DNA from 3 places in the Lacticaseibacillus sp. 866-1 genome. Region 2 is predicted to be linked to each of the others. Evidence: predicted binding sites of a transcription regulator. Region 2 holds the regulator's gene; each other region holds the start of a gene.
The links. Region 2 encodes HrcA, which represses chaperone genes, less so after heat shock. Its sites were predicted from a motif close to TTAGCACTCNNNNNNNNNGAGTGCTAA; they were not measured.
Positions count from the first base shown of each region.

Region 1 (10,332 bases), on a different contig from region 2:
GATAAGCGGGGATCACGTCGTTGCCGAAGTCTTCCATTTTACCGTCTGTGGCGTAACTTTCGGTCAGGTAGCGGCGCAAGGTCGGCCAGTCAAAAATGTAGATCCCCATTGAAGCCAGGTTGGACTTGGGTTCCTTAGGCTTTTCCTGAAATTCGATGATGCGGTCCGTGTCATCGGTATTCATGATGCCAAAACGCGGCGCGTCGGCCTTAGGGACTGGCATCACCGCCACTGTCAGCGCCGCCTTCTTCAGCTTGTGGGCTCGCAGCATCCGCCCGTAATCCATCTTGTAAATGTGGTCACCGGACAGCACCAGGATGTAGTCGGGATCGTAGGAGTCGATGTAGGCGATATTTTGGTAAATCGCATGCGCGGTCCCTTCGAAGAATTTTTCCCCTTCGCTAGAGGCGTACGGCTGCAAAATTGTCACGCCGGCGCCGGCGACATTCAGACCCCACGCCGCGCCATTTTGGATGTGGCGGTTCAACTCAAGCGGCTGATACTGCGTAATCACGCCGACGGTATCGACCCCGGAGTTGGCCAAGTTGCTCAACGTAAAATCGATGATCCGATAGCGGCCGCCAAACGGCACCGATGGCTTGGCCGTCGTGCGCGTCAGTTTGCCTAAGCGCGTGCCCTGGCCGCCTGCCAGAATCATCCCCAACATTTCAGTCCGCATATTGCTCCCTCCTTGGCGGCGAGGGCCTGCCTCCCTGTGACGCAGCGCGCCTCGCGGATTCAATTGAAGCGTAGCACGAAATAAAGCGCTTACCTAATGAAAAGACTCGGCATTTTGGGCTAATTGGGCTACGGGTTTGCAACGGGGAAGTGGCTAGCTACGCTCGAGGCCTCGCCGCCAAAGACCGGCGGCAATGCCTTGAGCGAGGCTACCCATTCCCCTAAGTGCGCAAACCCTTCGCACCTTGATACAAAAAAGCGCCCGGCCATCACCCTAGTGACCCGCCGTGCACCTCAGTGGCCTCAACGGCCAAAATAAAAGCGTCGGGGTCGATTGCCCGGATGCCATCAATCAACGCGCGAAAGTCCGGCTGCTCGACCACGATCATCAGCATCGTCCCCGGCGTTTTAGAAAAGCCACCCACCACTGACTGCAGCGTCAGTCCGTAATCGGTGCGCGCCTGGACGGCGGCGGTGATGGCCGCGTGCCGCTCGCTCATCACGTAGACGACTTTCTTGCGATCCAACCCTGTTTCCACAGCGTTCATCACTAAGCTGCTGAGGCCGATGGCAAAGACCGCCAGCACGAAAGCCTCAATGCCCGCGACCGGAATGTTCAGCAGACAGATCAGAAAGTCCACTGCAAACAGCCCAATGGCCGGCTTGAGCCGCAGATATTTTTGCAGGATCAACGGCGGCACGGTGGTCCCGCCGCTCGACGCGTCGATGCGGTAGATCAGCCCGACGCCCACCGCGAAAATCACCGACCCCATGATGACCGCCAGCAGTCGATCAGCCACGATCATTCTCTGCGGAATCAGGGCCAGCATGACCGGCAGGCCGACGCTGCCGGCGAGGATACGCCGAAATGTCCCGCGACCGAGCATGAACCAGGCCAGTATCAGCATCAGGCAATTAAACGCAAGCGTAGTCAGCCACAGCGGCACACCAATACTTTCCTGAACGATGATGGCCAGCCCGGTCGCGCCCCCTGCAGCCACACCGTGGGGCGCGTAGAACAAGTTGATGCTGCCGGCAATCAGACTCAGGGCGATCAGCAGGAGCAGCCCGCGACCGGCCGGAGTGGTTAGCTTATTGCGCATTGGGTCACCTCTTTCATTTTGTCATGACTGTTACCAATAGTTTAGCAGGAAACCGCGGCGACCGTCACGTGCCTCTGGTTGGCCCCGCGCGCTGCCGACCACTTTTTCACTCTTGTGACATAAAATTGGCTAAAACTGTTGCAACCGCTTTCTCAAGATGTTACATTGTAGGCGTAGTAATTGTCTACAACTGTTATCAAACCAATACAAGGAAGTGCGCAATCATGACAAACACAGTTCCCGCCAGTGTCGCGATGCTTAAGGTCTTAGAGGCGTGGGGCGTCAAGCACGTCTACGGGTATCCCGGCGGCTCCTTCAACTCCACTATGTCGGCCCTGGAGCAAGAAAAGGCCAACATCAAGTACATCCAGGTCCGCCATGAACAGGTGGGTGCACTGGCTGCCAGTGCCGATGCCAAGTTGACCGGTAAAGTTGCGGTCACGTTCGGCTCCGCCGGCCCCGGCGCGACCAACCTGCTGACCGGCCTGTACGACGCGCGTGAGGATCACGCACCAGTGCTGGCCCTGGTTGGGCAGGTGCCGCATTACAACATGAACTACAACTTCTTCCAGGAGTTTGATGAGGGCCCGATGTTCGCCGACGTGGCCGCCTACTGCCGCACTGTGATGACACCGGAAAGTCTGCCATACGTGGTCGATAAGGCCATTCGCGAGGCCTACAAGAACCGCGGCGTGGCTGTCGTCATCATCCCCAACGATTTTGGCTACGCTCAGATCCCTGACGTGCCATACAAGTCCACCAGCCCGTCGGACAACAAACCCCAGCCTCAGCCAGTGGCCACAGATGACGAAATCGACCAGGCGTTGGCGATGATCAAGGCCGCCAAGCGCCCAGTGTTCCACGTTGGCCGCGGGATTCAAGGCGGCGGCGACAAGCTGATCGCACTGTCCAAGAAGTTGCAGATTCCAATCATTCAAACCGGGCTGACCAAGGGCATGATTTCTGAGGACTACGAAGGCAACATCGGCTTTGTCAACCGGGCCGGGGCCAAATCGGCCAACGAGATCATCGACATCGCTGATTTAGTCATCGCCATCGGCGCGGATTTCCCGTTTGCTAATAATGTTTACACGCGCCACGACTTCAAGTTCATTCAGGTCGACAACGACGAATCCGAATTTGGCCGGCACCACTACATCGACCTGGGCATCTGGAGCGACGCGACCCAGTTCGTTGAAAAAATGCTCGACCGGTCCACCGCCGTCGCACCGACCGCGTTTTTCAAGGCGGCAGTGGCAGACAACCGCAACTGGCAGGCCTACCTGCAAAAGCTCGCCACCCGGACCACGGATCCGCTGGAATTTGAGCCGCTGTACCACGCACTCAACCAGGTGACCAACGAGAAGACCGTGGTAGCCTTGGATGTGGGCGACAACACCATCAACCTGCTGCGCTACATGAAGGTCACCCCGACCAACAAATGGACCGTCTCCGCCCTGTTCGCTTCCATGGGTGCCGGCATCCCCGGCGCGATTGCCGGCGCGCTGTCTTACCCAGACCGCCAGGTAGTATCGATCTCTGGTGACGGCGCCTTTTCGATGGTGATGCAAGACTTGATCACTCAGAAGAAGTATCACCTGCCGATTCTGAACATCGTGACATCCAACACCACGCTGGGCTTCATTCGCGACGAGCAGGCCGACATCCCGGGGATGCATGACTACTCCGGCATCGACCTGGAAGATCAGGACTTCGAGAAGATCGCCGAAGGCATGGGCATCGAAGGCGCGACCGTCACCAAGTCCGCCGACCTGCCCGCGGCCTTTGCGAAGGCCATGGCAGTCACCAGCGCCGGGCGCCCGTTTGTCCTGAACGCGAAGATCACCTTGAAGCGCGGCTTCCCAGTCGAAGCGCTCAAGGTCAAAATCGTTGACGGCAGGGTCGTCGAAACCGTAGCCCCAGAGTTTAACGCCAACGATGCGGAACAATCGGTCGATTCGCTTGAGGATCTCTTCGCCTATTATGACGGCGAGGAACTAAAGCCGCTGCAGTACTTCCTCGATCAGGAAGGCGTTCAGCTCTAACCGGGTTTCTGCTTATCTCCTAAAAAAAACTTTTGCCGAAAGTTTGCCGGCCGCCCAGCGCGGTCGGTTATTTTAATGCGCTGCAGTCTGTGTTCGCTCACCGGCGCAGCTGTTTCTTTTTACCAAACTGGCCAGCCCCCTGGGTTGCACTTTGTTTAAGTTGGCCAATCGCCTCTTGCACCGGGCAAAAAATACCCGTAGAGTGAGGACAACTGGAGGCGACGCACATGCGGAAACGAGTGATGATTTTCATCGCGATCATGTTCGCCGCCCTCGCCTGGGTCCCGGTGCAACCGCTTCACGCGGCGACGGTGCGCCAGGTCCCGACCTTGTACCTGCACGGCCACCGCGCCGGCCCCAACGCCATGAACGCGCTGATTCAAACCGCCGAACAAGAGGACCACGCCACCAGCGTCCTGACTGCCAGCGTTAATAACGACGGCGCAGTCACATTCAGCGGCGACTGGCCTGCAGACAGCCACCGGCCGCTGGTCAAGGTCGTGTTCGTCAATAACCGGACATTGCGCTACAATCGCATCTCGGACTGGTTTCGCGACGTCTTAGTGGCGTTGCAGCAGCAGTACGGCATCAGCCGCTACAACGTCGTCGCTCACTCGCTGGGTAACGCTGCGGTCCTGTTTTACGAGCTGCGTTACGGCCAGTACCAGCAGCTCCCACAGCTGCAAAAATACGTCGCCATTGCCGGCAATTTCGATGGCATCCCCGGCGTCCACCGGCCGCGGCGCAAGCACCGGCTGGGGCCTGGCGGCAAGCCGCCTTGGGTCGTGCCCGACTACCGCCGAGCGCTGGGGCTGCGCCGGCATTTCCCCGCGCATCAGGTCTCAGTTCTGAATATCTACGGCGACCTGGGTGACGGTCAGCACTGGGACGGCAAGATCAACAACGTTTCCTCCCGCTCACTTCGGTATCTGCTTGGACCGCGGCTGAAAAGTTACCAAACGCTAGAGTTCACCGGCCCTTTGGCCCAGCATCGCCTGCTGCGGACCAACCCGGCCGTGATCAAGGCCGTCGATCACTTTCTGTGGCCATAGCAAAATGGGCATCACCCTCATTTGAAGGAGTGATGCCCATTTTTTATGACGGTTAAGTTGGACCGTCTAAAGCGTAACCTTAGGCGACTGGCTCGGCTTCCTTGGCCGCACTGATGGCAATCGTGCCGGCCACGACGTCGGCCTGCAAGTGCTGCGCATCTTGGTGATCCAGGTAGTAATCTGTAACCTTGTCGCGGATCTGCTGCTCGATGACCCGGCGCAGCGGCCGCGCCCCCATCGCTTCATCGTAGCCTTGCGCGATCAGCCAGGTCTTTGCCGCTGGCGTGACCGTGAGCGTCAGGCCCTTCTTGTCCAGGGTCTTGTCGACGTCCCCCAGCATCAGGTCTACGATCTTGCCCAGGTCATCCTTGGTCAAGTGACTGAATTCCACGATGCCGTTGAAGCGGTTAAGAAATTCTGGGCGGAAGTATGGCGCCAGGCGCTGCATCAGCGGCTCGTCCTTAGTCTTTTCGCCGGTCAACGCCTCTTCACCAAAGCCGGCGTTTGAGGTCGCAATGATGACCGTGTTCTTGAAGTCGACCACATTACCCTGGCCGTCCGTCAGCCGACCGTCGTCCATGACCTGCAGCAGCAGCGTCAGCACTTGCGGATCGGCTTTTTCAATTTCGTCCAGCAGTACGATTGCGTATGGATTGCGGCGAACCTGTTCGGTCAGCGTATTGCCATTGTCCTCATAGCCCACATAACCGGCGCTGGTGCCGATTAGCTTGGATACGGCGGTGCGGTCGCTGTATTCGGACATATCGAGACGGATGATCGCATCCTTGGAGCCGAACAGATCCAAAGCCAGCTGCTTGGCCAGCTCGGTTTTACCGACCCCAGTGGGGCCGACGAACAGGAAGGAGCCGATTGGCCGGTTGCCTTCGTCAAAGCCTGCGCGGTTGCGGCGAATCGCCCTGGCCACCATGTCGACGGCCTCGTTTTGCCCAATGACCTTGCCCTTGAGCCGCTTGCCGATGTTCTTCAAGCGTTCAATATCATTGGCACCCATTTGCGCGACCGGAATGCCGGTCAGACGCTCAACAGACTGGGCTACGTCATCCGGCGTGGCGACCACCGGTTCGGCCTCGGCACTGGTGCTGTTCTTTTGTTTCTCCAGTGCTTCAAGCTCCGCCTTGAGTTTGGCCGCTTTTTCAAAGTCTTCCGCCTTGGCCGCAGCGTCCTTTTCCTTGGTCTTCTGGTCAATCTGCTTTTCCAGTGTGACTTTGTCGACCACCGGATGCTTGGCCGCCAAGTGCGCGGCGGTCATGTCGATCAGGTCGATCGCCTTGTCAGGCAGCGAGCGCTGCGGGATGTACTGCATCGAGTAGTCGACCGCGGCCTTCAACACGTCGTCTGGCAGCTTCACATTGTGGTGCTTCTCGTACAGGCCCTTGACCCCCTTCAAAATGGCCAACGTGGTCTGCGGACTCGGTTCATTGATGGTGACATCATTGAACCGCCGCGCCAGCGCGGCGTCCTTCATAATGGTGTTGCGATACTCGTCTTGAGTCGTCGCGCCGATCACTGTGATCTCGCCGCGAGACAGCGCCGGCTTGATAATATCGGCCAAGCCCTTGCTGCCATCCTCGCCGCCGGTCGTGCCGGCACCGAGAATCTGGTGGATCTCATCGAAGAACAGGATGACGTTGCCAGCCTTCTTGGTTTCCTTGATTAAGTCCTCAATGTTCTGCTCAAAACTGCCGCGATACTGGGTGCCGGCCTCGAGGCTGGCCAGGTCGATTGAAATGATTTGCTTGTCCTTAATAGCCTCGGGCACGTTGCCTTTGACGATTGCCTGCGCCAGGCCTTCGACGACCGCGGTTTTGCCGACCCCGGCATCCCCGACCAAGATTGGGTTGTTCTTCGTCCGCCGACTCAAAATTTCGGCGGTTTCTTGAATTTCCTTGTCGCGGCCGATGACCGGATCAAGCGCCCCGGCCTCGGCTTCCTTGGTCAGATTGCGGCCAAGTTTTTCAAGAATGCCCTTGGGCTTCTGCTGACTTTCTTGGACCGGAATCTCCTGCGCGTTTTGCGCCGGCATGCGGCCGCTTTGCTGAAGCTGAGCCATTTCCTCCGGCGTCAACTCGTGGCCATTGACCACATAACGCCGCTGGCCGCTGGTGCCCATCTGGTGCAGGACCTGATTCAGAAAGTCATCCATACCATCGTTAAAGAATGGATCATTGAATTGTGCCATAATAACTCCTCCTTTGGCCCTGCGTCTGGCAACGCAAGACAGGCTCATTCGTCAATTAAGTGTTCGCAAGCACAACGTGCACGCCAAGTAGGCTCCGGGTGCGCGACCCTTCAAAAAAACACCGCCAAGCCGGCGATGTCTGAGGTTAAGCTATGGTCAGTCGCACCGCTTCGCACGCCTTCTTGTTTACATAATATATAGTACCACGGGTTTAGCACTCTTACAAGTAGAGTGCTAAAATTTTTGCAAAAAAAGATTGCCAACCGGATGGCAATCATTAATCGAGGCGGAACTGATCAACTGAGCAACACGGCATCGTCGTTCATTTCTTCGCCGCTTTGTTCCTTAAAGAGTGCGAGTAAGTCTGGAATGGTCAACCCCTGTTTCTTCTCCTGCGGCAGATCGACCACAATGCGCCCGTGGTCCAGCATGATCAGGCGCGTCCCGTACATCAAAGCGTCTTGCATGTTGTGCGTGATCATCAGCGTGGTGATGTGCTGCGCCGAAACAATTTGCTGGGTCAGGTCCATGACTGTCGCGGATGTGGCCGGATCAAGCGCCGCGGTGTGCTCGTCCAGCAGCAGCAGCTCTGGCAAGTTGATGGTGGCCATCAGCAGCGTGATGGCTTGGCGCTGGCCGCCGGAAAGCAGGCCAATGTCCGTGTCCAGGCGATCTTCCAACCCCAGGTTAAGGCTGGCGAGTTTTTCCTTCATCAACGCCAAGTCCTCGCGCTTCACGCCGCGGCGCCAGAAGTTGCGCCAGGAACCACGTTTCAGGGCCAAAGCCAGGTTTTCCTTCACCGTCAGCAGCGGCGCAGTACCTGAGCGCGGATCCTGGAAGACCCGCGAGATCAGGTTGGCCCGCTTGGCCACCGACTGGTAAGTGACATCTTTACCGGCAATTTTGATTTGACCCTGCGTGACCTGCAGTGAGCCCGCCACGCTGTTAAGCAGTGTGGACTTGCCGGCCCCGTTGCCGCCGATGATGGTGACGAATTCGCCGGGCTGCAGCGTCAGCTCAATGTCTTTCAGTGCGTGGTTCTCGTTGGGCGTGCCCTTTTCGAACCACTGATTCAACTTGTGTACTTCTAAGGCTGGCGTTGTCATCAGTTATTCATCTCCCGTTTGTTGGCAGCCCGCTCGCGAGCCTTTTTGACCTCTTTCTCAACCAGTGGCAAAGCCAGGAAGACCACCAGCATCAGCGCGTAGAACAGGCGCAGGTAGTTCGGATCGACCCCAAGCTGCAGGACCCCAGCGATAATCAGGCGGTAAATGACTGCCCCGACAATGATCATCAGCAGGCGCTGGCCAAAGCTGAGGTTGCGCACCAGGATCTCGGCGATAATGATGGCTGACAGCGCGATGACCAAGGTGCCAATCCCCATCGAGACGTCGGCGTACCCGTTGGTTTGCGCCATCAGGGAACCGGAAAGGGCGATCAGGCCGTTGGAAATCATGTAAACGATGATCTTCATGTTGTCGTTGTTGATGCCGTTGGCCGCGGCCATCGCCTGGTTGTTCCCGACGGCGCGCGCGGCCAGGCCCATTTCGGTGTTAAAGAACAGCACCAGCAGACCGATAACAATCAGCAGAATAATCAGCCCGATGACGATCGTGGTCATCGTGGCATCCCCGATGTTGACCATCGTGAACACCGTCTTAATGTCGGCCAAAAGCGACACGTTGGCCGCCTTCATGATGAACAGGTTCACGGAATACAGTCCCGTCATCGTCAAAATACCGGTGAGCAGGTCAGGAATTTTTAACTTGGTGTGCAGCAGGCCGGAAACCAGCCCCGCCAGCGCGCCGCCGCAAAAACCCAGCAGCGTGGCCGGAATCGGGCCAACGCCGGAAACCAGCGTGTGGGCCGTGATCGCCGCACCCAAGGGAAAGCTCCCTTCAGCGGTCATGTCGGCGATGTCTAGGATGCGAAAGGTCAGGTAGACGCCAATCGCCATGATCGCCCACAAAAAACCGGTAGAGATGTTCGAAGTCAGGATGTCCATGTTAACCTCCAAAAACTGAGTGACAGATTACTTTTCAACGTCCGCGTCGGTCAGGCCGAACGCCTTCATCATTTTTTCGTTCTTGACCACAGTGGTCTTAGCCGGCTTTTCGACTGGCAGGTTGGCCACTTTCTTCCCCTTCAGGATCTTGATCGCCATGCGTGCGGTCTGCTTGCCGAGCTCTTTATAGGAAATGCCCTTCGTGGCGACCCCACCGTCTTCGACCATCGTCGAGGCGGCGCAGACCACTGGCACATGCTTGCTCAAAGAAATCTTGCCGACAGTTGGCATCGCCGCGGCGACCGTGTTGTCAGTAACCAGGTACATCGCGTCCGCCTTGCCCGCCAGCGTTTCGGTTGCGGACTGCACATCGTTGGTCGAAGCGACCGTCGCGGTGGCCACCTTCAGGCCCAGCTGCTTGGCTGCCTTGGTCGCGGTTTTGATTTGGACAACCGAGTTCTGCTCAGCGGCGTTGTACAGCATGCCAACCGTCTTGGTTTTAGGGAACAGCTGCTTCAGGTATTCCAGCTGGCCCTTGATGTCCGTCATGTCGGTGACCCCGGTCGCGTTGGCGCTCGGGTGGCTCGGGTCGGCCACCAGACCGGCACTTTTCGGATCGGTGACGGCGGTGAAGACCATCGGGGTGTCCTCATCCGCCTTCATCAAGGCCTGGGCGGCCGGCGTGGCGATGGCTAAGTTGACGTCGTTGTTGTCCTGCTTCAAGCGCTGGCTCATGCTTTGCAGGTTGCTTTGATCGCCTTGCGCGTTGACGTAATCGATCTTGATCTTGTTGCCCTTGTAGCCGGCCTTGGCGAGCTCCTGTTCAAAGCCCTTGCGCGCATCATCCAGCGCGGTTTGGTTGATCAGCTGCAAGATCCCGACCTTGACGGTTTTGTTATCGGTGCTGGCGGTTGCACTGCTGCTGCACCCTGCCAGTGCCAAAACGGCCACGGCGGCCATGCCCAATGCGATGTGTTTCAACTTCATCATGAATTCCTCCTAGTATGTGGTGCCGGATCCGGACTGCCAGCAGCCGGCCTTCTGTCCGCGAAACAGAAAACGCCAGCCGCTCGGATTCATTCCAGTGGCTGGCGCTTGTTTTTGTCCTAGGAAAAACAAAAGCCACATGGAATGAAGTTGCTCCATGTGGCGGTAAATTGCACGTTTAAAGGTGCCGGCCATCATGGATGTAAGCCCGCGGCTTGCATCCACGATGCAAACCGCTATCCGAAAAAGCCGGCGAAAAAGT
Region 1 covers NZ_BOLU01000015.1:6,246-16,577, reverse strand. Annotated here, with positions in the region: gene JUE30_RS06060 (glucose-1-phosphate adenylyltransferase) at 1-679, opposite strand, end outside; gene JUE30_RS06055 (YitT family protein) at 948-1,781, opposite strand; gene spxB (pyruvate oxidase) at 2,003-3,826, shown strand; gene JUE30_RS06045 (alpha/beta hydrolase) at 4,054-4,878, shown strand; gene JUE30_RS06040 (ATP-dependent Clp protease ATP-binding subunit) at 4,958-7,078, opposite strand; gene JUE30_RS06035 (ABC transporter ATP-binding protein) at 7,375-8,184, opposite strand; gene JUE30_RS06030 (ABC transporter permease) at 8,184-9,083, opposite strand; gene JUE30_RS06025 (ABC transporter substrate-binding protein) at 9,111-10,073, opposite strand.
Region 1: JUE30_RS06040 (ATP-dependent Clp protease ATP-binding subunit) is a predicted target of HrcA. The motif match lies at 7,290-7,316, and genes of this name have one in related genera.

Region 2 (10,332 bases):
CGGATCTGCTGGCCGTCCTCAACCCCGCCAGGGATCTTGACGTCGATGGTGTGACGCTGCTTCTCGTGACCAGTACCGCCGCACGTTGGGCACTTCTCCTTGATTTCCTTGCCGGTGCCGTGGCAGACGTCGCAGACTTCGCGCGTCATCATGGCCCCGAGCGGCGTGTTGCGCTGAACCTGGATGTAGCCAGAGCCGTGACACTTCGAGCAGGTCACTGGACTCGTCCCAGGCTTCGCACCCGAGCCGTTGCAGGTGTGACACACGGCTTCGCGATCGTAAGAGATCTTGGTGTCCTTGCCGAACACCGCCTCTTCAAAGGTCAAGTCCATGCGGTACTGCAAATCGGCGCCTTGGCGCGGGGCATTGGCACTTTGGCCGCCGCCTTGCCCGCCGCCAAAGAACTGGCTGAAGATGTCGTCAAACCCGCCAAAGCCTTGGGCACTGCCGCCACCAAAATTGGAGAAGCCTTGACCACCAAAGCCCTGACCGCCAAACCCGCCCTGGGCCCCGTCGGCTGAGCCGTACTGGTCATACGCCGCACGCTTTTGCGGGTCGGACAGGACCTGGTACGCTTCGTTGATTTCCTTGAATTTTTGCTCAGCACCCGGCGCGTGGTTGATGTCGGGATGGTACTTTTTGGAAAGCTGTCGAAAGGCCTTCCTGATTTCGTCATCGCTGGCATCCCGGGCGACACCGAGTGTTTCGTAATAATCCTTGTCTGCCATTGTTGCCTCCTTGAATTGGGTGCTCGCGCCCAAAAAAGCTTATTCAGGATACCATATTTTGGGCAAGGCGCGCAAAACTGCCTCACCAAACAAAAAGCCAAAGCCAGTTGGCCTTGGCTTTTCACACGGACAGACGGTTACTTCTTGTCGTCGTTGACGTCCTTGTACTCGCCATCGAAGGTCTTGCCGTCGTCGCCCTTGTCAGCGGTGCCGGTTGCGCCGCTGCCCTGGGCATCAGAGCCGCCCTTAGCCTGCTGCTCTTTTTGCGCCTGCTCGTACAGCTTGACGGTCAGATCCTGCACGATCTTGTTCAAGTCGTCGCGCTTGGTCTTCATGTCTTCGATGTTGTTTTCTTGCTGGGCCTTCTTGAGGGCGTCTTCTGCGTCCTGCGCCTTCTTGATCTCATCGTCGGAGACTTTGCCCTTAAGATCCTTCAGGGTTTTGTCGGTCTGGAAGATCAGCTGGTCAACATCGTTCTTGAGGTCGACTTCTTCCTTGCGCTTCTTGTCGGCTTCCTCGTTTTCCTTGGCTTCCTTCATCATGCGATCGATTTCTTCGTCCGACAGGCCTGACGAACTCTTGATCGTGATGTTCTGAGATTTGCCAGTGCCAAGATCCTTCGCGGAAACCTGCACGATGCCGTTCTTGTCGATGTCGAATTTGACTTCGATCTGAGGAACGCCCCGTGGGGCCGCCGGAATGTCAGTCAGCTGGAAGCGGCCAAGCGTCTTGTTGTCCGCAGCCATCGGCCGCTCGCCTTGCAGGACATGAATGTCAACGGCCGGCTGGTTGTCAGCCGCAGTCGAGAAGACCTGGCTCTTGGAGGTTGGAATCGTGGTGTTGCGGTCGATCAGCTTGGTGAACACGCCGCCCATCGTTTCGATTCCCAGAGACAATGGGGTGACATCGAGCAGGACAACGTCTTTGACGTCACCGGAAATGACCCCACCCTGAATGGCAGCGCCAAGGGCAACGGCTTCGTCAGGGTTGATGCTGTGGTCTGGTTCCTTGCCGGTCCACTCTTTGACCGCGTCTTGAACGGCCGGAATCCGGGTCGACCCACCATTGAGGATGACCTTGTCGATGTCTGAGTTGGACAAGCCAGCATCCTTCATCGCGTTATCCACTGGGACCTTGGTCTTGGCAACCAGGTCGGCGGTCATTTGGTCAAACTGGGCACGCGTCAGTGTCCGCTCCAAGTGCAGCGGGCCATTGGCACCGGCAGAAATGAACGGCAGGGAGATTTGCGTCTGGGAAACGCCAGACAGATCCTTCTTCGCCTTTTCAGCGGCATCCTTCAGACGCTGCATCGCCATCTTGTCCTTGGACAAGTCGATGTTGTTATCCTTCTTGAACTCGCTGACCAGCCAGTCGATGATCTTGTTATCAAAATCATCACCGCCCAGGTGCGTATCCCCGTTCGTCGACAGCACTTCAAACACGCCGTCGCCGAGTTGCAGGATGGAGACATCAAACGTCCCACCGCCGAGGTCGTAAACCAGGACCTTTTCGTCCTTGTCGCCTTTGTCCAGGCCATAAGCCAGGGCGGACGCAGTTGGTTCGTTGACGATGCGAGAAACGTTCAGACCCGCGATCTTGCCGGCATCTTTAGTCGCCTGACGCTGCGAATCGTTGAAGTAAGCCGGTACCGTGATGACCGCGTCGGTCACTTCTTCGCCCAAGTAATCTTCAGAGAACTTCTTGATGTACTGCAGGATCATCGCAGAAATTTCCTGCGGGGTGTATTCCTTGTCACCGACCTTAACCTTGTAGCCGGCCTCGCCCATGTGACGCTTGATCGAAGTGATGGTGTCTGGGTTGGTGATGGCCTGCCGCTTGGCAACTTCGCCGACTTGAATCTCGCCGTCTTTAAACGCAACGACAGACGGTGTGGTGCGGTTGCCTTCCGGGTTGGTGATGATCTTTGGCTGGCCGCCTTCGAGCACGGCGACCGCGGAGTTGGTAGTCCCTAAGTCGATCCCAATAACTTTACTCATAGTAAAATCCCTTCTTTTAACAGTTTTGATTAACTAATTTGCAACGACGACCATCGCTGGACGCAGGACCCGATCCTTGAGCTTGTAGCCTTTTTGCAGGACCTGAACCACGGTATCCTTCGCGTGATCCTTATCCGCCGGAACGGTTTGCACGGCTTGCTGCAGGTTCGGATCAAACTTCCCGGTCGCCGTGATCTCCGTCACGCCGTTCTCCTTGAGGGCGTTATCGAGGTGGCTGTACACCATCTCGACGCCCTTTTTCAAAGATTGCGCGGCATCGTCCGTGACCTCGGTGGCCAGCGCGCGCTCCAGGTTATCCAGAACTGGGAGCACCGCAGTGGCCAGCTTTTGCCCGTCGTACTTGGCCATGTCCTCGCGCTCCTTATTGAAGCGTTTGTTCATGTTGTTGATCTCGGCGGCGGCGCGCAGGTACTTATCCTCGAGCTCGTCGCGGTCCTTTTGCAGGGCTTCAACATCCACGCCGGAGTCTTGGACTTCTTCCTCGAGGTCGTCCTTCATCTCTTCCTCGATTTCATCCCGCAGACTTGGTTGCTGCTTGGCCGCTTTTGGTTTGGCCTCAGGCTTTGGTTCAGCCTTTGCCGCAGTTTGCTTGGCGGTTTGCGTCTTCTTGGTTTGCTTGTCTGTCAAATTCATGCCTCCTGTCACTGATCAAAATGATTGTAGTAATCGGTCAGCCGTTTTGCGAGTTCTTCGCGGAAGGCATCGAGCAAACCGATCATCTTCGAGTACGGCATCTGGGTCGGCCCGATCAGGGCAATCATCCCAGTCCCGTGTTCGCCGACTGAGTAGTTCGCGGTCAATAGGCTCAGATTCTCAAGCACATCCGGCGTCAGCTCCGAGCCCAGCTTGACCTTGATATGGGAATCATGAAGCGGGCCAAGCAACGTATTGAACGCCTGGCGCTGGCTGCCTTGATCATTATCCATCATGGCTAACAGCCGCTTGAGCTGATCCACATCCGAGTCGCCCAGGTAATCCATGAGATTCAGACGCCCGCCCACATAGAAGCGTTCCTCAGCCGCCTTGCGGAGCACGTTGCCGAAGAGGTCCAGGAACCCGTCCGGGCTGGTCATGTACTTGAATAGCAACCCCGGCACTTCTGATTGAAGCTTTTGGGCGACTTCGCCGAGCGATAAGCCGACCAGCTCATCGTTGATGATGCGAATGGCCTTCTCCACTTCGTCAGAGCCGACTTCCGGGGGCAGCGTGAACAGCTGACTTTCAACGTTGCCATTGCTCGTGACCAAAATCGCCATCACCTGATGATTGCCCAGCGGCACCAACCGAAACCCAGTGAGTTTTAAGTTGGTGACCTCAGGCCCCAAGGTGATTGCGGTGTAATTTGTGAGGTTCGACAAAATGCGCGCACTTTGGGCGACAATTTCATCGATCTTGTAAAAATGCCCCCCGAAGCCTTGCTGAATCGCAGCAATCTCGTTGGGCGTGACCGCGGCTGGCTCGACGAGGTTGTCCAAGTAGAAACGGTAACCCTTAGTCGATGGGACGCGGCCAGAACTGCTATGCGTCTTTCTGATCAGACCCTCGTCTTCCAGCGCCGCCATGTCGTTGCGGATCGTTGCCGAACTGACATGCACCGGCAACTGCGCCATCAACGCTTTGGAACCGACTGGCTGGCCGGTTTCGGTGTAGGAGCGGATGATCTGTTTCAAGACGAGTAGTTGGCGTTTCGTCAACATAATCCCACCTTCTTTTAGCACTGAAACCATTTGAGTGCTAAGTACAATACTTAATATACCAATGGCCGTTAGCAAAGTCAACCTCAGTCTGCTAATTTCGCCGTTTTCACGAAAAAATCGGCCCCAGGACTGAGACCGACGTGTGTTTTTCTGAAAATAGGCGCAAGTACGCGGGGTCAAATCAGTGGGTCATCGAGCAAAAACTGCTGAAAGACTTCGTTGCCGAGAAACTGCCCCTGGTTTGTCAGGCGCACGGCATCCCCATCAACCGTGACCAGCTGCTGGTCGCTCAGGTCCTTCAACAGCTGCCCGTACACCTCATTGATGGTCATGTGGTAGCGCTTTGCAAACCGTTTCTGAGACACCCCTTCCCGGGTTCGCAGCCCGAGGAACATCTCTTCTTCGATTTGCTCTTCCAGCGGCACCAGGTGATGTTCGATCACCGGCACTTTGTGGTTGTGGAGCGGGTCCAGGTACTGCTTGATCGGCCCGAAATTGTGGTACCGATCGCGGCCGACGTAGCCAAACGCCCCGGCGCCAAAGCCGAAGTAATGCTCGTTGCGCCAGTACAGCAAGTTGTGCTGGCACTGGTAACCGGTTTTGGCAAAATTAGAAATCTCGTACTGATGGCGCCCGGTGCTTTCCATCAGGTCGATCGCGTCCTGGTACATGTCGGCTTCCGCGTCCTGATTCGGCAGCTGCAGCCGCCCGGAGCGCATCAGGTTATAGAAAATCGTCTTTTTTTCCAAGATCAGGGAATACGTCGAATAATGCGGCAGATCAAGTGCCAAGGCTTTGTGCAGGCTCGCCAAAAAGTCCTCGCGCGTCTGCTTGGGCAGCCGAAAAATCAGGTCGATGGAAATATTCTCAAAGCCCACTGCCCGCGCATTGGCGATCGCCTGGTAGACATCGGCGACCCGGTGCGTGCGCCCAATCGCCTTTAAAATGGCGTCGTTAAACGACTGCACCCCAATTGACAGGCGGTTGACCCCATTTTCATGCAGCGCGCGCAGCTTATCCTTTTCGAGCAAATCGTTGGGGTTCGCTTCGAAGGTGAACTCGCCGTGGTCGAAATGCAGCTCGCGGCGAATGCCGGAAATCAAGCGCTCCAGCTGCACCGGCGTCAGCGTGGTCGGCGTGCCGCCGCCAACGTACACGGTTTCGATTTTTTCATCGGGATGACTGGCCATCACCAGGTGCATCTCGCGAATCAGCATGTCGACGTAATCGTCAACCGGCTGACCTTCGATGAAGACCTTGTTGAAATTGCAGTAGTAACAAATGTGAGAGCAGAAGGGAATATGCACATAAGCCCCAGCCATCAATCCGTCAGCCCTTTCAAAAACGCCTTGGCGTCCTTTTCGTCCTGGGCAAGCTGGGCAACCAGCCCCGCCGCTGAATCAAACATCATGTCCCCGCGCAAGCGGTGCATCCACTCGACGCGCACCGGCGCATCATAAATATCCTGGTGGAAATCAAACAGGTTGACCTCCACCGTCACCGGGCGCCCCGGACCAAAGGTGATGTTGCGCCCGACCGACGCCATCCCCGGGTACCACTGGCCGTTGACCTGCAGGCGCACCGTGTACACGGCAATGCCGGGGATGCGCTCTTCGGCCGGTGCCTGGACGTTTGCGGTCGGGTAGCCAATCGTGCGGCCGCGCGCCTCGCCGTGCACCACCGTGCCGCTTGTTTGATAGCGATAACCCAGCAAGTGGTTTGCCAGATCCACATCGCCAAGGTCTAGCGCCTCGCGAATCCGCGTCGAGGAAACCTTTTCCCCGGCATCAACCGTCTTGGGCACCGTAATGATTTCAAACCGCTCCTGAGCGTACTGCGGCAGTGTCTTCATGTTGGCGATATCGCGTTTGCCGTACGTGTAGTCGAAGCCAGCGACCACGACCGCGGCATTCAGGACAACGAGGTACTGGTCGACAAAGGCCTGGGGCGAAAGTTTTGAAAACGCCGGGGTAAAGTGGATGAAGTACAGCAGATCGACGCCAAAATGCGCCATCAGTTCACTCTTCCGCGGCCGCGGGGACAGGTATTTGACCGAGCTGGCCGGCACACCGCGGTAAATCACCGCCGGATGCACATCAAACGTCATGACTGCAAGCTTCAGGCCGCGTTTGTCAGCCTCTGCCCGCGCGCGGCCAATCACCGCCTGATGGCCCAGGTGAACGCCGTCGAAAAACCCCAACGCCAGCACGATGGGCTGGCTGGGAACTGCTGCCGCCGCAAGCGGCGGGTGAATATCGATCACTTGCATAATTATCTCCTCATCAACCTTGGCCAATGCCGGCATTAGCCAAGAACATCATGGCAGGCCGAAACTCGGCCGCCTCTTTGCGGTACAGCGCCTTAAAGACGCCTTGGTACGTCAGGCCGATTTCATCAGTCGCGGCAGTGCCTAGCGGCAAGCCGCGCCCATTTTTGACCGCGTCCCACTGGCTGGCCGAAAGCGCCATCAGCGGCAGGTCCGGAAAAGCGAATTCGATGGGCCGCAAATGAGCGACCGCAGCTGCCGGGGCGGTGTCGCGCGTCAACTGACGTAAATCAAGCGTGTCGCTGAGCTTGAACCCCCCGCTTTGCGTGCGCGTCAGCTGCGCCATCACGGCCGGCACCTTCAGCGCCCGGCCGGCATCCACCGCAAGGGTGCGAATGTACGTCCCCTTTGAGACTTTGGCTTCAAACGTGAAGTCCTGCGTCCCCCTTGCCGCATCAAACGTGCTGGGCGCAGTCCGCTTAAATTCGTAAACGTGAACTTGGCGAGTCGGCCGCTCGACGGTTTCGCCGTTTCTAGCGTACTGATAAAGCTTGCGCCCGTTGACCTTGACCGCCGAGTACATTGGCGGCGTTTGCGTGATCTCGCCGGTCAACGTTAACAGCGCGGCATCGATCTGCGCATCGGTAAACGGGGCCGTTAAGGTCACGCGGGACACCTCAGCCCCGTCGAGGTCCTCAGTTTCCGTCGCAAAGCCGAGCGTCGCTTTGCCCGTGTAGGTTTTGCCCAGCGCCATCAGCGCCGGCACGGCCTTCGTCGCCGCCCCCAGCGCGATTGGCAGCACGCCATCGACGCTGGGGTCAAGTGTGCCCGAATGGCCCACTTTTTTCATTTGCAACAAGTAGCGGAGTTTGCTGACCACATCGGCCGAAGTCATACCCGACGGCTTGTATACTGGTAAAATCCCATCCATGTCAAAAACCTCGCTTCTGCTGTTGGCCGTGGGCCGTGCGCCGCTGGTGAACCAGCCAGGTGATCAGGAAGGCCAACACCACGATCAGCGAAAAGGCCCAGTTCGGCACCTCAATGCCAATTTGCGGCAGACTGAGCGCCAACTTTACTGCAATGATGAAAATCAGCGCGTAAGCCATCACTTCCAGCTCGGGCACCTTAGTGATGAAGTCGGTGATGATCTGGGCGACAAACCGCATCGCCAAAATTCCTAGGCACCCGCCAATCAGCACAATCACCGGATTATTGTCGATGGCCAGCGCGGCCAGGATCGAATCGACGGAAAACACAATATCGAGCGCCTCAATTGAAGCCACAGTGCGCCAAAAATGCGTCTGCTTCGGCTTGGCTAGGGTCTTTGGCTGCGGCCCGTCCTTGGGGTGGCGTTGCTCGTAGAAGAAATGCAGCGACATCCACACCAAGTATGCCGCCCCTAGCGCTTTGATGCCCCAGAAGTTCATGAGGTACGTGCCCAGGCCGATCGCGATGAACCGGAACAGATACGCCCCCCACATGCCGTAAATCAGCGCGTGGTGCTGGTCTTTTTTGTCTGGCAACGACTTGGTCTGCGCGGCCAGCACGACCGCGTTATCCACTGACAGCAAGCATTCCAGCAGCGCCAGCGTTAAGATTGTGACCCAGCCCTGGGTAGTCATCACCGCCTGGTGCCAGTCACTCGCTTCAAAAAAGGGTAAGTACAATTTCTCAATCAGACTCACGTCGCCACCGCCTTATTTTTACTATTATACATTTCCTCTGGCACCGTTGCACCCGCAGTGTAAGCCAGCTTGGGTTCAACCATAATTGGGCTCCGGGGTCGCAACGCCCGAATGATTAGCTACGCCCGATGCCTCGCCGCCAAACAACGGCGGCAATGCCTCGGGCTATGATCAGACTGTTGCCGTTTACGGCGTCCAGTCTGACATGCGTAGCGGCTAATCATCGGGCTAAAACCGCGACCCCTACACACCTTGCAAAAAAACGGCCCACCATCGCTGGTGGGCCGCACAGCCTTTACTCGAGGCCTTCGTGTTTCACTTCGTTGAGCAGCTCGTCAATGTGCGCGCCGTATTGAACCGACGTATCCTGCTTGAACGTCAAGGTCGGCACCTTGAAGAGCTTAATGCGCTGACCGACCTCACTGCGAATGAGCCCTTTGGCCTTATCCAGGCCAGTTTGGGCGTCTGCGAGCGCCTTGGGATCGTCAGATAAAATGCTGAAGTAGACGGTGGCCTCTTGGAGGTCGCCAGTCAACTTCACGCCGGTGATCGTGACTGCCCGAACCCGCGGGTCGTTGACATCTTTTAACAAAATGTCATCGATTTCACGCTGGATCTGGGTCTCCACGCGGCCTATGCGATGTTTCATGTGTGCCTCTTCAGATGGCCTGAGGTTACTTGACCGGAACCTCTTCCATCGTGTACGCCTCGATCTGATCATCGACCTTGATGTCGTTGTAACCATCGATGGTCAAACCGAGTTCAAAGCCCTGACGGACTTCCTTCACGTCATCCTTGAACCGGCGCAAGGAGCCCAGTTCGCCTTCGTACTTCACGATGCCGTCGCGGATCAGGCGGACCTTGGAGTCGCGGCGAATGAAGCCGCTGTCGACGTAGCCGCCGACCACCGTCCCAATCTTGGACACCGGAATGGTCTCGCGCACGGTGATGTTGCCGGTGACCTTCTCTTCGTAAGTCGGCTCCAGCATCCCCTTCATCGCAGACTCGACTTCCTCGATGGCCTTGTAGATGACGCGGTGCAAGCGGATATCCACATCATCGGCATCGGCCTGAGCCTTCGCTTGCGGCGTTGGCCGCACGTTGAAGCCAATGATGACCGCGTTGGAAGCGGAAGCCAAGGTGACATCACTTTCGTTGATCGCCCCAACGGCTTGGTGAATGATGTTCACCCGGACGCCCTTGACCTCGATCTTCTTCAAGCTGCCGGCCAGCGCTTCGACCGAACCCTGCACATCCGCCTTGATGATGATGTCAACTTCTTTGAGTTGGCCTTCCTTCATGGTTTCAAACAGGTTGTCGAGGGTGACGTGATGCGTCTGTTGACGTTCCTGTTCTTGTGCCTGTTGGGCCCGCTTTTCGCCGGCCGCGCGGGCGGTTTTTTCATCGTCAAAGACGACAAACTTGTCCGCAGACTGCGGCACGTCGTTCAAACCGGTGATCTCAACTGGCATCGCTGGCACAGCATCCTTGACGTGGCGGCCATGATCGTTGGTCATGGTCCGCACGCGGCCAAAGGTGTGGCCGACGACGATCGGGTCGCCGACGTGCAGGGTACCTTCCTGGACCAGCACCGTAGCAACAGGGCCACGTCCTTTGTCCAGGCGAGCTTCAATAACGGTCCCGATGGCCTTTTGGTCAGGGTTAGCCTTGAGCTCCAGTACGTCCGCTTCCAGCAAAATCATTTCCAGCAGCTCGTCGATGTTCTTGCCGAACTTGGCGGAAATGTTGACGAAGATGGTGTCACCACCGTAGTCTTCAGGGACCAGATCGTACTTCATCAGCTCTTCGGTGACGCGCTGCGGATTTGCACCCGGCTTATCGATCTTGTTGATGGCAACGATCATCGGCGCGTTCGCCGCCTTGGCGTGATTAATGGCTTCGATGGTCTGAGGCATGACCCCATCATCGGCCGCC
Region 2 covers NZ_BOLU01000009.1:55,949-66,280, reverse strand. Annotated here, with positions in the region: gene dnaJ (molecular chaperone DnaJ) at 1-728, opposite strand, end outside; gene dnaK (molecular chaperone DnaK) at 866-2,725, opposite strand; gene grpE (nucleotide exchange factor GrpE) at 2,759-3,379, opposite strand; gene hrcA (heat-inducible transcriptional repressor HrcA) at 3,388-4,443, opposite strand; gene hemW (radical SAM family heme chaperone HemW) at 4,620-5,765, opposite strand; gene ribF (riboflavin biosynthesis protein RibF) at 5,765-6,712, opposite strand; gene truB (tRNA pseudouridine(55) synthase TruB) at 6,726-7,640, opposite strand; gene JUE30_RS04260 (TerC family protein) at 7,642-8,397, opposite strand; gene rbfA (30S ribosome-binding factor RbfA) at 8,693-9,046, opposite strand; gene infB (translation initiation factor IF-2) at 9,072-10,332, opposite strand, start outside.

Region 3 (10,332 bases), on a different contig from region 2:
CAGCGGATCCATCTCCACTGCAATCACAGCCAAAGGATAGCGGCCAACCATCAGCTTAGAGCCGTAACCGGCGATGAAGGCCTTCATCAGCTGATAATTTTTGATGTAGCGCCCGTTGATCATGAGACTTATGTAGTTGCGCGACGAGCGCGTGGTGTCCGGCAAGCTGGTGTAGCCGTGAACGCGAAAATCGTTATCTTCCCCCTGAAAATCCAGCATGCTTTTGGCCGTCGCCACGGAGTAAATTCCCGCGATGGTCTGCTGCAGGTCATTGGTGCCGGCCGTTTTGATGACGACGCGGTCCTTATTTTTCAGCGAGAAGGCAATCTCAGGGTGGCCAAGCGCCAGCCGGTCAATGATGTCCAGAATGTGGTTGAGCTCGGTGTTTTGCGACTGGACGTACTTCAGCCGTGCCGGCGTATTGTAAAACAGGTCGTTAACGGCGATTTGAGTGCCTTTGCGCAGGCCCTCCGAGTGCTGGTCCAGCATCTTGCCGCCCTTGATGTGCGCGATGGTACCCAGGCCCGGTTCAGTCGCGGTCGCCAAGGTCACGTCGGCGACGGCCGCAATCGAAGCCAAGGCCTCACCGCGAAACCCTAGGCTGTGTACGTTAAACAGATCACGCGTGGTCGCTATTTTGGACGTTGCGTGGCGCAAAAAAGCCGTCGGCACATCATCGGGCTCGATGCCGCTGCCGTTATCAACGACCTTGATGGTTTTCAGGCCGGCTTCTTCAACGATGACGTCGACCTGAGTCGCCCCAGCGTCGATTGAATTTTCGACCAGCTCCTTGACGACGGAAGCCGGGCGTTCGATCACTTCCCCAGCGGAGATCTGATTACTCAGCGTCGTTGAGAGTTGATGAATTTTAGGCATACGCTCACTTCTTCTTTAATTGCTTTTGCAGGTCGTACAACAAGTTCATGGCGTCCATCGGCGTGGCCGCCATCAGGTCAAACTTCTCGAGCTTTTTGATCACCGGATTGGTCTTAGGCTTCACCGGCTCGGTCGGAAACAGGCTGAGCTGCGCGTCTTGCGCCGCGGCCTTGGAATCCGGCTGGGCCGCGTGATCCGGCGCGGTGTCTTCCAGGTGGGTCAAAATCTTGTCCGCCCGGTCGAGCAGCGAGCTCGGCAGGCCGGCCAGCTTGGCGACATGGATCCCGTAGGATTTGTCTGCCGGGCCCGGCATCATTTTGTGCAGGAAGACCAGGGTACCGTTTTCCTCAACGGCCCCGACATGGACATTTTCCAGTTTGTCCAAGCTGTCTGCCAGTGCCGTCAGCTCGTGATAATGGGTCGAAAACAGCGTCTTGGCGTGCACGTGGTCATGCAGGTACTCGATAATGGCCTGCGCCAGCGCCATGCCGTCGTAGGTCGCGGTCCCTCGGCCGATTTCGTCAAACAGAATCAGGCTGGACGCCGTGGCGTGGCTCAGTGCCGCGTTGGCCTCGAGCATTTCGACCATGAACGTACTTTGCCCGTTGGCCAGGTCATCAGCGGCCCCGATGCGGGTGAAAATCTGATCAAAAATCGGCAGCGAGGCGTCATCGGCCGGCACAAAAGACCCGGCCTGAGCCATGATCACGGTCAGCGCCAGTTGCCGCATGTAAGTACTTTTCCCTGACATGTTGGGCCCGGTAATCAGCAGGATGTCGGTTTTCGAGTCCATAATCACATCGTTGGGGATGTACTTGGCCTCGCCGAGCACCTGCTCAACGACCGGGTGCCGCCCGCCGTGGATCGTCAGGTCGTGGCTGCCCGCGTGCATCGTTGGCCGCACGTAATGGTTATCCTCGGCGACCACCGCGAAGCTTTGCAACACGTCAAGGCCGGCAATTTGCGACGCCAACTTCTGCAGGCGCCCGATCTCTTTTTTCACTTCGTCGCGAATCTTCTGAAACAGGTCGTATTCCAGGCCCGTCGCGCGCTCCTCGGCTTCGAGAATCGTGCTTTCTTTAGCCTTCAGTTCAGGCGTGGTGAAGCGTTCCGCGTTAGTCAGCGTCTGCTTGCGCTCGTAACGGTCCTCAGGCACCTTATCGAGGTTGCTGTTAGTGACTTCGATGTAGTAGCCGAAAACCTTGTTGTAGCGAATGCGCAAGTTGTGAATGCCAGTTTTTTCGCGCTCTGAGGCTTCCAGATCGGCGATCCACTGCTTCGAGTTGGCCTGGGCGTCGCGGTACTCATCCAGCTTCTTGTCGTAGCCGCGCATGATCACCCCGCCGTCAGTGATCGAAATCGGCGGTTCGGGTTCGATGGCTCGGCGAATCAAGCCCGCAACGTCCTGAACCGGATCCATCGCCTTGAGCAGCGGCGTGAAGCTGCCATCGTCCAGCTTGGCCAAAATCTCCTGAATCGCCGGCACCTGATCCAGGGAGGTCTGGAGCTGAATCAAGTCGCGGCCATTGACCGTGCCAAACGCGACGCGGCCTGCGAGACGCTCCAGGTCGTACACCTTAGTCAGGCGGTCTTGCAGCTCGGAGCGCTCAAAATAGTGGTCCAGCAGCGTCTGCACTTGGTTTTGCCGATCTGCGATGGCGGCGAGGTCAAGCAGCGGCCGATCCAACCACTGCTTCATCAGCCGCCCACCCATCGCGGTTTTGGTGCGATCAAGCACTGCCAGCAAGGTGTCGCCTTTGCGCCCAGTGCGCGAGTTTTTGATGATGTCCAAGTTGGTCCGGGCATCCTGGTCCATCTCCAGGTACTCGGCCGGCTCGTAGGCCACGGCCTTTTGAATGTGCGCCAAGCTGCGCTTTTGGGTGGTCAGCAGGTACTGCATCAGCATCGACACGACCTGCACCTGCAGCGCATCAGTGAGATCCTGACTGACGTAACTGGCCTCGGCTGACACCACGGCATCGGCGCGGCTGAGCAGGCGGTCGCCTTGGCCGAGCAATTTTTGATCATCCGCGCTCAGTCCGTCCGGCACGACGATTTCCCGACTGCCGAGCGCCCCCAGCTCATTTTGGAGCGTGAAGCGATTGCTCAGCGTGGTGACTTTGAACTCACCAGTCGACAGGTCCGCGTAGGCCAGGCCGTACTTGCCCTCAGCCGGCACGACGGCAGCGAGGTAGTTATTCGACTTGGCTTCGCCGATTTTGACATCCATCTTGGTGCCAGGCGTCACCAGTTGGATCACGGCACGTTTGACCATGCCGACCGCTTTCTTCGGGTCCTCCATCTGCTCGCAAATGGCGACCTTGTAACCATGGTCAACCAGAATATCGATGTAAGACTGGGCAGCATGGTGCGGCACGCCGCACATCGGTATCGGATGGTCCGCGTTCTTGCTGCGGGCGGTCAGCGTCAACTCAAGCAGCTGCGAGCCCTTGATGGCGTCATCGTTGAACAGCTCGTAAAAGTCCCCGATGCGGTAAAACAGGAACGCATCTGGGTACTGATCTTTGATTTTTTGGTACTGCTGCATCATCGGGGTGACACTTGCTGCTTTGGCCATGACGGGACTCCTTTTAGTTGAAAACTAACTTATATTTTAACATTTATTGACCGGTACCGCCGCCGTGATAATTGGCGCTTGCCTGCGTTACTGGGGTCAACCCGCCAAGCCTGCGCACCTTGTCTAACTGGGCTCGACCTGGCAGCAGGCGAGTGATTAGCCTAAGTTCGCCTGGTCGAGCATCTTGTCTAAAAAACCCGCCGAGCGGGCCTCGGCGGGCGGAAAGATTATTTGAGCGGCTTTTCGATAATGACCAGATCCTTGACCCGGATCTTTTTATGCACGTCACCCTCAATTTGATTCTTGGCGGTATGCGAGATTTTCAATGTTGATGGGTCGTCGCTTGGCAGCAGTGCCTCGCGGACGAAGTCGATCTCGTCCTGCTTGATGTTGCGGTGATCATGGGTCATCACGATGTCCAGCCGGTCAAAACCTTCAATCGAGTACACGTGCACTGAGCCCAGCGTGTACAGCCGGAAGGTCTTCACGTTACTTTTCCCGTACAGGTAGCGCATGGTGTACGGCAACGACTTGTGCAGGCTGAAGTTCAGGCGGATCGGGTTTTCGATCAGTTTCACAACGCATCAGCTCCTTTTCTTCTAACTTAAATATAGCATACCGGTCAACGCAACACGGCGGCGGACCAGTAAGAATAAAAGAAAAGACGGACGCTCGCTCATTGCGAGTCTCCGTCTTCCAATTAGTTGGCTGCTAAATTACATCATGCCGCCCATGCCGGCGCCAGGGTTTGGCTGAGCTGCTGCGGCATCCTTTGGTTCCGGCTTGTCAGCAACCACCGCTTCGGTCGTCAGCATCAAAGCAGCAACGGAAGCCGCGTTTTGAAGCGCGGAACGGGTGACCTTAGTTGGGTCGATGATGCCGGCCTTGGCCAAGTCTTCCCATTCGCCGGTCGCAGCGTTGAAGCCAAAGCCGGTCTTTTCCTTCTTCAGGCGCTCAACAATGACGGAGCCTTCCAGACCGGCGTTAGCCGCGATCTGACGAACTGGCTCTTCAAGTGCGCGCAGGACAATGTTGATCCCGGTCTGAACGTCGCCGTCTTCTTGAAGGGCAGCAACGGCCTTGGCCGCATTGACCAGCGCAACACCGCCGCCAGCGACGTAACCTTCGTCAACGGCCGCACGAGTCGCGTTCAACGCGTCTTCGATACGGTACTTGCGCTCTTTGAGTTCGGTTTCGGTGGCAGCCCCGACGCGGATAACGGCAACGCCACCGGCCAACTTGGCCAGGCGCTCCTGCAGCTTCTCCTTGTCGAAGTCGGAAGTGGTCTCTTCAATCTGCTTGCGAATTGTTGCCACCCGCTCGTCGATGGCTGCCTTATCGCCGGCGCCTTCAACGATGGTCGTGTTGTCCTTGGTGACCGTGACTTTGCCGGCTTGGCCAAGCTGATCGATCTTGGTGTCCTTCAGATCCAGGCCAAGGTCGGAGGTGATGACTGTCGCGCCGGTCAAAGCCGCGATGTCTTCCAGCTGAGCCTTGCGGCGATCGCCGAAGCCAGGGGCTTTCACAGCAACCACGTTGAAGGTCCCACGGATCTTGTTCAGAACCAGCGTTGGCAGTGCTTCGCCATCAACGTCATCGGCGATGATGAGCAGCGCCTTACCCTGCTGAACAATTTCCTGAAGCAGTGGCAGAATGTCTTGGATGTTGGAAATCTTCTTGTCAGTGATCAGGATGTACGGATTGTCGAGGTCGGCTTCCATCTTGTCGTTATCTGTGACCATGTACTGGGACAGGTAGCCACGATCGAACTGCATCCCTTCAACCACGGAGAGCTCGGTCTGAATGCCTTTGCCCTCTTCAAGCGTGATGACACCATCGTGGCCAACCTTCTCCATGGCATCGGCGATCAAATCGCCAACTTCTGTACTCGAGGAAGAAACCGAAGCAACCTGCGCGATTTCCTTCTTGCCGGAAACCTTGTGAGAAATCTTCTTCAATTCGTCAACGGCCGCGTTGGTCGCTTCTTCGATCCCCTTGCGAATCCCGACCGGGTTAGCGCCAGCGGTGACGTTCTTCATGCCTTCGCGAATAATGCTCTGCGCCAGCACAGTGGCAGTGGTGGTCCCATCACCAGCGATATCGTTGGTCTTAGTCGCAACTTCAGCGACCAGCTTGGCCCCCATGTTTTCGTAGTGATCTTCCAGGTCAATGCTCTTAGCGATGGTGACACCATCATTGGTGATCTCAGGAGCGCCGTATGACTTATCCAAAACAACGTTGCGGCCTTTCGGGCCAAGGGTCGTCTTAACGGTGTCGGCCAGCTTGTCGACCCCTTTCAGCATGGAACGACGTGCATCTTCACCGAACTTAATTTCTTTAGCCATGTGTTTATTTCACCTCATATTATTTATATAGTTAATGCAGGAATTGCCATGAGCCGAACTTAGTCGACGATCGCCATGATGTCCTTTTCGTGCAGGACCAGGTAATCCTCGCCGTTCACTTTGACTTCAGAGCCGGCGTACTTGTCGTACAGGATCTTGTCGCCCTTCTTGACGGCCATCGGCAGGCGCTTGCCCTCAGGACTCAAGGCCCCTTCACCGACTGCAACGATGGTGCCCTGTTGCGGCTTCTGCTTGGCGTTGTTGGCCAGCACGATGCCGCCAACAGTTTCCTCTTGCTCTTCCTCAACTGAAACGACCACGCGGTCACCTAATGGTTTTAACAAAACGATCCCTCCATATGCATAAAATTTGAACGCTTAGCACTCATTCGTCCTAAGTGCTAACTACACTAGATACTATACCGAATCAGTTTAGCAATTGCAACCCCTAAGTGCTAATTCTGTTATACTAGGCCCATATTCTCAAGGAGGTCCTCCCATGTCATTGCAAAAACACGCGGTGCAGATCCTGAGCACCTACCTGGCCGTCCTGGTGGGCAGCCTGCTGATCCTGCACTTTTGGCCGGGGGAGGCGGGGCTGTGGGGCAGCACGGCTCTCTCGGTCGGCGGCGCGCTGCTCGCCTGGCGGTTCAACCGCCAGCTGCGCCTGCCCACCGCCATTGAAACTGCGGGCTTGGCCAAAGCCGAGACCCGAGTGATTTGGGGCGTGTCCGGGGTCGCCGTCGTGCTGATTGTCCAACTGCTGGGCAGCTGGCTGGAGTCTTGGCTGTTTTATGCGCCGGCGCCAACGCTCACCCAGGCCACCTCGGCACTGCACAGCGTGCCGCTGTATGCGCTGACTTTAGTCTGGGCACTGCCCCTGCTGGAAGAGTACGCGTTTCGCCGGGTCATTTTTGGCAACTTGGCCAGCGTCACGGGCGTGTTCGGCGCCGCGCTAATCTCCGGGCTCCTATTCGCCTTGGCCACGGACCCCACCCACTGGCTGACCGCGACCCTAGTCGGCATCGTTTACGCCTATTTGTACAAGCAAACCGGTAGTGTTCAAACGCCCCTGATCGCGCACATTGGGGTGCTAGCGCTGACGCTTGGCTACGCAATATGGCACTGACAGGAGTTTAAACCTCGTTTAAGGTCTGACCTCGCGCTGACCGCAAAAGGCGAACGCGGTATACTAAAGCAAATAGACGAAACGAGGACTACTATGGACAGTCGTGTCAATCGCCGGCAAAGTCAGAGACCGCACCGGCCGCTCCTGAAAATATTGATCCTGATTCTCACCACCGCGCTGGTGGCTCTTGGCGCATATGGCCTGCGACTGTATTCACAAACCAAGTACGCCTTGAACTCGACCTACCGCGGCATCGGGACTGAGGACGGCAGCGCCGGGACAGTCGCCAAAACGATTCAGCAGAAAAAGCCCTTCGCAGTCCTGCTGCTCGGTACCGACACCGGGGCGTTCGGGCGCAACGACACCGGCCGCTCCGACACGATGATCGTCGTCGTGGTCAACCCCAAAACCAAAACAACCAACATGGTCTCCCTGCCCCGCGACACCGCCGCCAAAATGATCGGCACCAAGTCGTTCAACATGCAAAAGGTCAATGCCGCTTATGAGATCGGCGGCTCGAAGATGGCGGTCAACACCGCCTCAGCGCTGGTCAATGTGCCGATCAAGTACTACGTGACCGTCAACATGGGCGCGCTGGAAAAAGTGGTGGACGCAGTCGGCGGCGTCGACGTAGACGTCGCCTTTTCCTGGAGCGACCCACACGTTGGCAGCTACCACTTCACCAAAGGCAAGATGCATCTCAATGGCGGCCAGGCCTTGGCCTACGCCCGGATGCGCCACGCTGATCCTGAAGGCGACTACGGCCGCCAGAAGCGGCAGCAGCAAGTGATCAAGGCCATCGTCAAAAAGGCCCTGTCCACCGACACGCTGAAGAACTTCGACCAGCTGCTGAAAACCGTTTCGGGCAACATGCAGACGAACCTCTCGTTTGCCGACATGATGGCCTTGGTGCAAAACTACCGCGCCGCCGCTGGGACGATCAAATCGACCACCCTGCAGGGGCACGACGCCATGGTTTACCCCGGCCCATCGTCTTACCAGATTCCCTCCACCACAGAACTCCAGCGCGTTTCTGACACGCTGCGCACCGCTTTGGGGTTGGGAAAAGAAACCATCGCCAACCAGAACGTGCGCGAGAACAAGGCGAATACTGAGTTCAACTGGGATAATCCAGAGGCACAAAACTACGTGATTTATAATCCAGACCTGTAAAAACAACAGGAGCGCCACTTCTCGCGATGAGAGGTGGCGCTCCTGTTTATTGATTCAACTAGTCTTCGTCTTCTTCGGTGTCCTTCAGCGTCGGGCCGTAGTGGTCCAGGAAGTAGATCAGGGTCTGCAGCTCAGTGGCCAAGTCCACGTTTTGCACGCGAACATAAGCTGGCACGGAAATACGCAGCGGGGTGAAGTTCATGATGCCTTTGATGCCCGCCTTCACAAGGTCATCGGTGATGCCCTGCGCCGCGTCGGTCGGCACCGTCAGGATCACGATTTCGATCTGCTGCTGGCGCAGTTGGTCAATCAGGTCGGTCATCGGGTAAATCGGCACCCCGCTTTGAATGGTGCCGGCCAGGTCGGGATTCACGTCGAACCCGGCGGAAATGCGGATGTTATTGGCCTGGCGGAAGTTGTAATTGAGCAGCGCGTGCCCTAAATTACCCACCCCGACCAACGCCACATTGGTCAGCCGGTCCTGGTTGAGGATCTTCTTGAAGAATTTAAGCAGGTCCGTCACATCATACCCGTAGCCCCGTTTGCCCAGGGCGCCAAAATAGGAAAAGTCGCGGCGGATCGTCGCCGAATCGACCTTGACCGCCTCACTCAGCTCCGTGGAGCTGATCTTGGTCGTCCCAGAGTTCGCCAAGAAATTGAGGTAGCGGTAGTACAGCGGCAGCCGTTTTGCGGTTGCCTTAGGGATCATTGTTTCAGCCATAAGTCTCCTCCGTCTCCGTTCGAGTCGGGCGTACTTGTGAAAAGCCCGGCATACTTATAAATCGATAGTAACCGCTTTAAGCTGTGAAAGCAAGCCCTGCGGCTCCAGCTTGCTCACCTTTTTTCACGAGTGGCTGGATTCGGTATGGTAAACTGGTTGCAGACGATTCGCGCCCATGCGGGCAAAGTAAGGAGATATCACCATGATCATCATGCAAGCCCAAGGGGTTGGCCGCACGTTCAACGGCCTCGACCTGTTCACGGGCATTAACTTAGAAGTGCAAACCGGTGCGCGCATCGGCCTGGTCGGCCCCAACGGCATCGGGAAAACCACGCTGCTGGAGATCCTCGCCGGCCTCAACCCACCCGACTACGGCCAGGTCACCCTGGCCCACGATGTCTCAATCGGCTACCAAGCGCAGGATTCGGGACTGGACTCCGAGCGCGGTATTTTCGATGAACTGTTGACCGTGTTCGCGCCGCTGATCGCCATGGAAACGCGCATGCACGCCTTAGAGGTGCAAATCGCCGACCCGGGGCTGGCCAAGGACCAGAACGCTTTCGACCAAACCATGAAGCAGTACGACCAGCTACAGCACGACTTTCAGGAGCAAAACGGCTACGGCTATCGTGCCGAAATTCGCGGGATCCTGCACGGGTTCAATTTCCCCGAGAACACCTGGGACATGAAGGTCGCCACCTTGTCCGGCGGCGAGCGCGCCCGCCTGGCCCTGGCCAAACTGTTACTGGAAAAGCACGACCTGCTGATTCTCGATGAGCCGACCAACCACTTGGACATCGACACGCTCGGCTGGCTCGAAGGCTACCTCAAGGGGTACGCCGGCGCCATCCTAACCGTCAGCCATGACCAGTACTTTCTGGACCACGTGGTGTCGGAAATTTACGAGCTGACCCCGTCCATGGCCGTGCACTATACCACTAACTATTCCGGCTACCTGAAGCGCAAAGCGGAAAACAACGCGCTGGCATGGAAGGCCTACAACAAGCAGCAGGAAGAAATCGCTAAGCTGCAGGAGTTCGTCGACAAGAACATCGTGCGTGCATCCTCCACCAAGCAGGCCCAGGCCCGCCGCAAGCAGCTGGAGAAAATGGTGCGGCTGCCGCGCCCAAGCGGCACTGAGAAGAAGGTGCATTTTCACTTTTCAGCGGAGAAAACCAGCGGCAACGAGGTACTGAAAGTCCAGCACGCCACAATCGGCTACGACCAGGCGGCCCCGATGGCCGGCCCAATCGATTTTCAGGTCAACAAGCACGACCGCATCGCGGTGATTGGCCCCAACGGCGTCGGCAAGTCGACCCTGCTCAAGAGCATTCTCGGCCAGCTGCCGTTTCTGGCCGGCGAGGCCCGGTTTGGCACGAACGTTGAAACTGGATACTACGATCAGGATCAACACCAGCTGCATTGGGACAAAACCGTCATCGCCGAAATTTGGGATGACCATCCAACGATGACCGAGCAAAGTGTCCGCTCCGCGCTGGCAGCCTTTCTCT
Region 3 covers NZ_BOLU01000020.1:16,503-26,834, reverse strand. Annotated here, with positions in the region: gene mutL (DNA mismatch repair endonuclease MutL) at 1-876, opposite strand, end outside; gene mutS (DNA mismatch repair protein MutS) at 881-3,454, opposite strand; gene JUE30_RS07470 (DUF1827 family protein) at 3,682-4,032, opposite strand; gene groL (chaperonin GroEL) at 4,171-5,799, opposite strand; gene groES (co-chaperone GroES) at 5,859-6,143, opposite strand; gene JUE30_RS07455 (CPBP family intramembrane glutamic endopeptidase) at 6,298-6,927, shown strand; gene JUE30_RS07450 (LCP family protein) at 7,021-8,100, shown strand; gene JUE30_RS07445 (redox-sensing transcriptional repressor Rex) at 8,159-8,821, opposite strand; gene JUE30_RS07440 (ABC-F family ATP-binding cassette domain-containing protein) at 9,024-10,332, shown strand, end outside.
Region 3: groES (co-chaperone GroES) is a predicted target of HrcA. The motif match lies at 6,177-6,203, and genes of this name have one in related genera.